DNA from 4 places in the Streptomyces sp. NPDC014727 genome. Region 1 is predicted to be linked to each of the others. Evidence: riboswitches for the same ligand, from Rfam matches in the RefSeq annotation. Region 1 holds a riboswitch; each other region holds the start of a gene.
The links. A riboswitch is a leader RNA that binds a small molecule or an ion and turns the genes downstream of it on or off. The one in region 1 is predicted to bind cyclic di-AMP.
Positions count from the first base shown of each region.

Region 2: another riboswitch for cyclic di-AMP. It lies ahead of ACF1B9_RS21705 (transglycosylase family protein); the one in region 1 lies ahead of ACF1B9_RS04150 (NlpC/P60 family protein).
Region 3: another riboswitch for cyclic di-AMP. It lies ahead of ACF1B9_RS34420 (peptidoglycan DD-metalloendopeptidase family protein); the one in region 1 lies ahead of ACF1B9_RS04150 (NlpC/P60 family protein).
Region 4: another riboswitch for cyclic di-AMP. It lies ahead of ACF1B9_RS33175 (M23 family metallopeptidase); the one in region 1 lies ahead of ACF1B9_RS04150 (NlpC/P60 family protein).

Region 1 is NZ_JBIBYR010000002.1:110,647-112,840, reverse strand. It holds gene pcrA (DNA helicase PcrA) at 1-873, opposite strand, end outside; cyclic di-AMP (ydaO/yuaA leader) riboswitch at 1,131-1,296, shown strand; gene ACF1B9_RS04150 (NlpC/P60 family protein) at 1,303-2,194, shown strand, end outside.
Region 2 is NZ_JBIBYR010000013.1:132,805-134,998, forward strand. It holds gene ACF1B9_RS21700 (transglycosylase family protein) at 1-550, shown strand, start outside; cyclic di-AMP (ydaO/yuaA leader) riboswitch at 849-1,019, shown strand; gene ACF1B9_RS21705 (transglycosylase family protein) at 1,023-1,784, shown strand; gene eno (phosphopyruvate hydratase) at 2,191-2,194, shown strand, end outside.
Region 3 is NZ_JBIBYR010000038.1:6,708-8,901, forward strand. It holds gene ACF1B9_RS34415 (alpha-galactosidase) at 1-850, shown strand, start outside; cyclic di-AMP (ydaO/yuaA leader) riboswitch at 1,141-1,301, shown strand; gene ACF1B9_RS34420 (peptidoglycan DD-metalloendopeptidase family protein) at 1,305-2,194, shown strand, end outside.
Region 4 is NZ_JBIBYR010000034.1:20,943-23,136, forward strand. It holds gene ACF1B9_RS33175 (M23 family metallopeptidase) at 138-1,418, opposite strand; cyclic di-AMP (ydaO/yuaA leader) riboswitch at 1,430-1,582, opposite strand; gene ACF1B9_RS33180 (PP2C family protein-serine/threonine phosphatase) at 1,862-2,194, opposite strand, start outside.

The DNA of each region.
Region 1 (2,194 bases):
GTACTGGGCGTGGTTGGTGTCCTGGTACTCGTCGACCAGGACGTGCCGGAAGCGGCGGCGGTAGTGCTCGGCGACGTCGGGGAACGCCTGCAGCAGGTGGACCGTCGTCATGATGATGTCGTCGAAGTCCAGCGCGTTGGCCTCGCGCAGCCGGGACTGGTACATCGCGTAGGCCTGGGCGAGGGTCTTCTCGAAACCGTCCGCAGCCTGGCCGGCGAAGGTCTCCTCGTCGATCAGTTCGTTCTTCAGGTTGGAGACCTTGGCCGTGAACGACTTCGGCGGGAAGCGCTTCGGGTCGAGGTCGAGATCACGGCAGACCAGGGCCATCAGCCGCTTGGAGTCGGCGGCGTCGTAGATCGAGAACGACGAGGTGAAGCCGAGCTTCTTCGACTCGCGGCGCAGGATGCGTACGCACGCGCTGTGGAAGGTCATGACCCACATGGCGTTGGCGCGCGGTCCGACGAGCTGTTCGACGCGCTCCTTCATCTCGCCCGCGGCCTTGTTGGTGAAGGTGATCGCCAGGATCTGGCCGGGGTGCACCCCGCGCTCGGCGAGGAGGTGGGCGATCCGGTGGGTCAGCACCCGGGTCTTGCCCGAGCCCGCCCCGGCGACGATGAGCAAGGGGGAGCCGGCGTGGACCACCGCGGCGCGCTGTTCGGTGTTCAGCCCGTCGAGGAGCGCCGCGGAATCGATGACGGGGCGGTGCGCACCGTCACGGTAGTACGCGTCCCTGGGCGGCGGGGGCCCGTCGAAGACGCCCGCGAAGAGGTCCTCCGGCACCGCTTCGGGTGCGGAGTCCTCGGGGGGCGGCGGGGGCTCTTCCTCCGAGTGCTGGAGGCCGGCCAGGAAGCTGTCGTCAAAGAGGCTGCTCATCGCTTGTCGAGTCTAGGCCGCCGCACCGACACATGACTGCCGCTCGGCGAACCACACCCGGCCGCCGGGCACGCAAAGAGAGCGGACATCCACCCTCCGTAAGAGATTCCGGGCCTCGGCCGCCCTCGTCACCTCCGCCCCACGGAGGTCACGAAAACGTATCGGGCATATCGAACATCGACCTTCACAGCAGCACCACGGGTTGGCTACCGTGCTCGACCGGGTGGCCCGTACCCCCTGAGGCGAACCACGCCGAGCGGGCGCCCGCGCCGAATCCGGGCTGTCCTCACGGACGTCCGGAGCCGGGGACCCATACGCGTCACCGGGGTGAATCGGTCCTTATCCCCCACTCGGACCGTAGGGCAGCCTTCCGTTCCGCCCGAACCCGACAGCTAACCCGGTAGGCGGTCCACGGAAGGAGATGCCGTCTTGGCATCGCATCGCAAACCGCGTACCCGGGTGCGCACCACCACACCGGCCGTCGGTCTCACGACGGCCGCGCTGGCGTCCGTGACCCTGCTCTCCACGCAGAGCGCCACGGCGGCCCCCGCTCCGAAGCCCAGCATCGAGGACGTCCAGAAGAAGGTCGACGACCTCTACCGGCAGGCGGGCACCGCGACCCAGCGCTACAACCAGGCGAAGGAGGCCTCCGCCGCCCAGCGCACCAAGGTGGACGTCCTCCTGGACGACGTGGCGAAGCGCGCCGACGAACTCAACGAAGCCCGCAGGACGCTCGGCGCCTACGCGGCCGCGCAGTACCGCACCGGGTCGCTCACGCCGAGCGCCACCTTCTTCCTCGCCGACGACCCGCAGTCGTACTTCGACCAGAGCCAGCTGATGAACCGGATGACCGGTCAGCAGGAGAAGGCGGTCACGGACTTCCGCGCCCAGCAGGCGAAGGCCTCGAAGAAGCGCGCCGAAGCGGTGCGCAGCCTGGAGACGCTGACCACGACCCAGGCCACGCTGCGCACCAGCAAGCAGAACGTCCAGCAGAAGCTGGGCGAGGCGCAGACGATGCTGTCGAAGCTGACCGCCGAGGAGAAGGCGCGGCTCGCGGCGCTGGAGCGGAAGAAGGAGGCGGAGGCCGAGCGCAAGGCGGAGGAACTGGCGCGGCAGCAGGCCGCCGCCAAGGCGGAGGCGGACCGCAAGGCCGAGGAGGCCGCGAAGGCGGCGGGGTCCGGCAGCGGTACATCGGCGGGAGGCGGGACCGGCTCGGACAGCAGCGCCACCACCAAGGCGGAGAAGGTCCTCGCCTTCGCCAGGGCCCAGCTGGGCAAGCCGTACGTCTGGGGCGCGACGGGCCCGTCCTCGTACGACTGCT
Region 2 (2,194 bases), on a different contig from region 1:
CTCCGGCGAGCCGACGAACGGTGCGGAGCCGGCTGACGACGCGTCGGCCACTCCCTCGGATGCCGCCACGCCGGCGGACAGGGCCGGCAGCACCTCGGGTGCCCACGGCAAGCCGGCGGGCAAGAAGGGCCACTCCGCGAAGCCTTCGGCCGCCGAGTCGGCCGCCCCGTCCTCGCATCCGTCCCCCGACGCGTCCGATTCACCCCGTACGTCGGACTCGTCCAATGGTGTGAGCGGCAAGCATCGCGGCGCCCCGGCGCCCGAAGGGAGCCCGGACGCGAACGGCGGCGTCGACCGCGACTCGGGTCGCCATGCCTCCCGCGGTGGCGGCGACGCCCGCGACGCCCGCGACGCGGACGACGCGGGCGCGTCGGCTGCCGACGGCGCGTACACCGTCCGTTCCGGCGACAACCTCTGGGCGATTGCTGATGCACAGAAGGTTCCCGGCGGCTGGCCCGCGCTCTATGAGGCCAACAAGGGGGCGGTCGGCTCCGACCCGGACCTCATCCTCCCTGGCCAGAGCCTCCGTCTCGATGTGAAGGCCGACTGAGGGCAGTCTGAAAATCGGCTAATAGGGCCTCAAAAACCGGGGTAGTTCAGGGACCTATGTCCACTTATGTGTAAGTGAGACATGGGTCTCTTTGCGTCAACGGCGTGTCGCGCCCGGGGAGTCCTTCCGTATCGCCTCCGACCTGCGAAAACGACGGTTCCTCAGATGCAAGTAAGGGCTGATTGTCTGATGTGTCCATCTTTGAATGTGGGGTTGCCTGTGTTTACGGTCGGAACCGCTCGCACCGCGGGCCCCGTTGACCGTCACGCCGAATCCTGCCGTCGGTCGAAGGGAACAGACGCGTAAAGCGCCGTAGGCAGGAGCGGGGGACCCAGGTAGGCGCCGGCCCGATCGTCGAAAGGCGGATCAGGGGCGGCTTGGGGTGAAGTCGCGTGCTAGGACGTGCGACCGGGCAACTCACTTGGCCCGAACCCGACAGCTCACCTCGTAGGCGTCGGTGAGGAGAAGTTCCATGCTGTTTTCCAGCAAGGGCAAGCACCGTCGCCCGTCCAAGGCCGTCCGTGTCGCCACGCTCGCCGGTGTCGCCGGTACCGCAGTCGCCGTCCCGCTGATGGGTGCGACCGGTGCCTCCGCGGCCTCCGTCGCGACCTGGGACGCCGTCGCGCAGTGCGAGTCCGGTGGCAACTGGTCCATCAACACCGGCAACGGCTACTACGGCGGTCTGCAGTTCTCGCAGTCCAGCTGGGCCGCCGCCGGCGGTACGCAGTACGCCCCCCGTGCCGACCTGGCCACCAAGGCTCAGCAGATCGCCACCGCCGAGAAGCTCCTCGCCATGCAGGGCCCGGGTGCCTGGGGCTGTGCCGGCGCCGGCAACCTGCGCAACGACGGTGTGGACCCGGGCGTCGACACCGGCTCCTCCTCGAAGACCGACTCCGGCGCCACGCAGCAGCAGAGCGCCCCGGCCGCGCCCAAGCAGCAGTCGCAGCCGGTTCAGCCGAAGAAGGCCGAGCGCACCGAGGTCCCCGCCACCAACCGCTCGGACCGCTCCGCCGCCCCGCAGGCCGAGTCGAAGAAGACCGTCACCACCCCGACCGGCGAGAAGGTCAAGAAGGGCGACGGCGAGTACAAGGTCGTCTCCGGCGACTCCCTGAGCAAGATCGCCGCCGACCACAAGGTCAAGGGCGGCTGGCAGCACCTGTTCGAGCTGAACAAGGACATCGTCAAGGACGCCGACCTGATCTACCCGGGTCAGCAGCTGCACCTGACGAAGTAGTCCGGGACCTCTCCTCCCTGAGCACCCCGGCCCGGCGCGCGTTCCCCCGTACGCGCCGGGCCGGGGTTTCCGTGTGACCCCTTGCTTCCGCGGGGCGCGTCACCTGTATGTGCGGCGGCTCCGTCCCGGCGGGGCGCGTCGTCCTCGTATCGCGTCCGTACGGGCGGGGGCCGGCCCCCGCGGGGCGGGTTCCGGAGGTGGCCACGGCAGTGCGTGATCGTTCAACTTCTGTAGTTACTGGGCAGTAAAATTCTGGCTGTTCGCCCCGTAATGCTCGCTCTTGGGTCCTTTTTCGTCCCAGGGGACGGGCGGTCGTCCGACTGAGCGGGCCGGGCCGGTTAGGCTCTTGTCGCAAGGCCAAAGTGACCCTGCACAACCAGTGTCATATCCCAGAAGGAGATGCCTCGTGC
Region 3 (2,194 bases), on a different contig from region 1:
CCGTAATCAGCTGGTGCTCAATCTGGCCCGCACCGATGTGCGGGACCATCTCTACGAGCAATTGGACGCGCTGCTCTCCAGCGCGCCCGTCGACTATGTGAAATGGGACTTCAACCGCTCCTTCACCGATGCGGGCTGGCCCGGCGAGGAGTATCCGCAGAAGCTCTGGGTCGAGCATGTGCACGCCCTCTACGCGCTGATCGACCGACTCCGGGCCGCGCACCCCTCGGTCGCCTTCGAGTCCTGCTCGGGCGGCGGCGGCCGGATCGATCTGGGGATTCTGTCCCGTACGGACCAGGTGTGGACCTCCGACAACACCGACCCGCTCGACCGCCTCGCCATCCAGGAGGGCTTCGGTCAGATCCATCCGGCCCGGGTGATGGCCGCCTGGGTCACCGACAGTCCGAACGTCCAGCTCAACGACCGGGTCAGCTCGCTGCGCTTCCGCTTCGTGAGCGCGATGGCCGGTGTGCTCGGGGTCGGCGGGGACCTCACTGAATGGAGTGAGGGGGAACTCGCCGAGGCGCGGGACTGGGTGGGCCTCTACAAGGAGATCCGGTCGGTGGTGCAGCACGGCGCCCTGTACCGGCTGCGCGCCCCGCGGGGCGGACTCAGCGCGGTCCAGTACGTCCACGGGGAGGAGAGCGTGGTCCTGATGTGGCTGGAGGCGCAGCGATACGGGGAGCGGCCCCCGGCCCTCAGGCTGCGCGGGCTCGACCCCGCGGCGACGTACACCTGCCTGGACACCGGGGAGGTGCACCACGGTTCGGTGCTGCTGCACCAGGGGCTGCACACCGGGCTTCAGGGGGATCTCGACGCGGGGGTGCTGAGGCTGCGGCGCGAGCGATGAACATGATGTGTCCGCAATGCGCAGATTTGGTCCGAACACGCACTGTTTGTCGGGTGGATGGTCGCCCGCTCGTGAGCGGGATCATATCCGTGACGGTGTGTGCTGGCGGGGCGGTCGGATATTCCGTGCGCGGCGCGGAAATTCAAGATCTTTGATCCACGGAGTGTGACCGGAATTCCGTGTCGAATTCCCGGCGCGGATTCCGGTGCGGAACCGATGGCTTGTTCTCGCCGTCCAGACTCGCTTACGGTCGCCGTCAATCCGGTCGGACCGCCTAATCCTGCCGCCGCCCGGAATTCGCACCCACTCATCGTGTGGCAGGAGCGGGGGAACCAGGTAGGCCGCCGATCGGAGAAATCCGGCCGGCTCGGGGTGAAGCCGCGCTCGGCGCGGCCGGGCATCTCCAGCCCGAACCCGACAGCTCACCTCGTAGGCGCCGGAGAGGAAACACCCCATGCCCATATCGGGTAAGCATCGTCGTACGAAGTCCGGCGTCATCGCCCGTGGTGTCGCCGCCGCAGGCGCCGGTGGTGCCGTCATCGCGCTGCCGCTGCTCGGCGCCACCGGTGCCCACGCCGCGGAACAGACCGCCCCGGCCGCCGCCGCGCAGTCCGCCTCCATCGCCGCGCATGCCGCCCCGGCCCAGCCGGTCGCGCAGAAGCAGGCCGCCACCACGACCTACTCCGTCGTCTCCGGCGACTACCTGTCGAAGATCGCCACCGAGCACAAGATCGAGGGCGGCTGGCAGAAGCTGTACCAGGACAACCGCAAGGTCGTCGGCGACGACCCCGGTCTGATCTTCCCGGGCATGAAGCTGACGCTCGGCGGCAAGGCGTCGGCCGACGACGCGGCCACCGGCGCCGGCGCGGGATCGGCCCTCCCCTCGAAGGCCCTCTCGGTTCCCTCGTCGGTCGTGGAGAAGTCCGCCCCGGCCAAGTCCGCCCCGGTCAAGGAGTCCAAGACCTCCGCCCCGGCCGCCCAGAGCAGCAGCTCCGGCTACGTCCACCCGGTCCCCGGCAACCACACCACCGGCTACCGTGCCTCCGGCTCCAACTGGTCCAGCGGCAGCCACACCGGGATCGACTTCCCCGTCTTCACCGGCACCAGCGTGAAGGCCATCACCTCCGGCACCGTCGTCACCGCCGGCTGGGGTGGCGCGTACGGCAACCAGGTCGTCATCAAGCACGCCGACGGCCACTACTCGCAGTACGGTCACCTGTCCTCGATCTCCGTCTCGGCGGGCCAGTCCGTGAGCACCGGTCAGCAGGTCGGCCTCTCCGGCGCCACCGGCAACGCCACCGGACCGCACCTGCACTTCGAGGTCCGCACGGGCCCGGCGTACGG
Region 4 (2,194 bases), on a different contig from region 1:
GTCCGGGCCGTCCCTCGGGCCGGAGCAACTGTGCCGACACACCGGCAGCCCTGACGCCGGGGGGAGCGTCAGGGCTGCCGGGGTTCAGCGGCCGGCGAACCGGCTCGGGTCATGTGGGCCGCGAGGCGGCCGGCCGATCAGGGGTTGAGACCCTTGCCGCGCAGCCAGGCCATCGGGTCGATGCCCGTACCGGCCGGGGTGTGGACCTCCAGGTGGAGGTGCGGGCCGGTCACATTGCCGGTCGCTCCGACCCGGCCGATGGTGTCACCGGTCGTGACCTTCTGGCCGACACTGACACCGATCGAGGACTGGTGGCAGAACCACAGCTCCGTACCGTCTTCGAGCTCCAGCACCGTGCGGTAGCCGTACGAACCGGACCAGCCGGCCGACTTGATGGTGCCGCCGTGTATGGCCTTGATCGGGGTACCCGTCGGCGCCGCGAAGTCGAGGCCGGTGTGGTAGCCGGAGGACCACATCGAGCCGGCCTCGCCGAAGGTCGAGGTGATCGTGTACGAGGTGGTCGGGATGGCGTAGCTGGCGGCGAGCTTGGCGAGCCGCAGCGCCTCCGCCTTCTTCTTGGCCTCTTCCTCCGCCTTCTTCTTCTCGGCGGCGATCTTGGCCTCGGCCGCGTCCTGCTGCTTCTTGGCCTCGGCGGCAGCCTTCTCCGCGGCCGCCTTCTCCTCGGCGGCCCTGGCCTCGGCGTCGGCGGCGTCCTGCTGCTGCTCGGCCTGCTGGAGGATACGGGCACGGAGCGCCTCGCCCGCGTCCGTCGTGCCCCGCTGGGCCTCGGCGGTGGTGATGCCGGCGGTGGTCAGCGGCGCGGACGCGGCGACGGCCTCGGCCTTGTCGGCTTCGGACTCGCCGGAGAACAGGGAACCCACACCGGGAAGGGACTTGGCGTCGGGCAGGTTGTCCGCGATGGAATCGGGAAGCGAGATGGAGACCGCCGGCTTGCTCTGCGCGGTGGCAATGCCGCCCGCACCGACCGCCGCGATGACGCCGACCCCGAGCACGGTGGAGCTACGGGCAAGTCCGTTGCGCTGCTTGGCGACGCGGTGCTTGCCGCGCACAGGGCGGACGGACTCCTCGGTGGGGTTCCACTCGTCCCGGCTTCGTTCGGGCTCACCGTCGCCGTCGGCGCAAAAACCCCTGCGGAGCTCTGCCGAGTCGCCGGACCCACGGAACTCACCGGACCCGAACTCACCGGACCCGAACTCGCCGGTGAAGTCGGCGCCCGGCTCGGTGCCGTAGCCGGTGCCGAACGCCGTTCCCGTCCCGGTGGTTGCGTAACCGGCGTCGGAAGCGAAACCGGGGCCGTACCCGAGGCCGTAGTCAGAACCGGAGCCGAAGTCGGCACCCGGGACGAAGTCGGAGGTGAACCGCGCGGGGGCCTCGGGGGCAGGCTTGTTGGACGCCACTTGGGCGCACTCCTTTCCTTCCTTCTCGCCTACCGGGTTAGCTGACGGGTTCGGAGCAGGAAGGTCTCCTACGGGCGCCTCTGCCTCTCACGAGACACAGGTGTCCGATTCACCCCATGTAGGTGGTTCCCCGGTTCCCTTGCGGAATTCGGCGCTCGCGCACGGTGCCGCCACTGACGACGGCTGGGACGACCGCGCTGCGTTATCGAACGTTAATAGACACCCGGGCCCGATTCCAAGCTGTTCCCACTGATCGTTCCGGTCTTGGCCTGGACTTTACGGGACATAGCCGGGTGGAATCGGATGAGTTGATCGCCCCTCAGCCATTACCCAGTTTCTGACGTTGCGTCAAATGTTATGCGGAGCGGTGCGCTTCGGTTACGGACGGTGGCATGCCGTGCCCGGGACTCCGCCCGGTCCGCACCACACACCCGCCCCACCCGTCACATCGTGTCCAGTCCCACGATCTTCACTGTCCTGCGCCGGTGCGGCTGCCCCTCCGCAGGACGTACGACCGCGAGCAGTGCCATGTCGTCGGTCGTCTCGCCGCCCGTGTGCCGCCGCACGTCGTCGGTCAGGGCGGACAGCAGTTCCTCGGGTCCCGGAAAGATCCGCCCGCGCAGCCGCGCCGCCGGATCGTAGAAGACCCCGTCGGCGTTCCGCGCTTCGGAGAGACCATCGGTGTAGAGGAGCAGAGTCGTCCCCGCCTGCAGATCCCATTCGTCCGCCCGGTCGGGCCACACCCCCAGATCCATCCCGAGCGGCAGCGCGGGCAC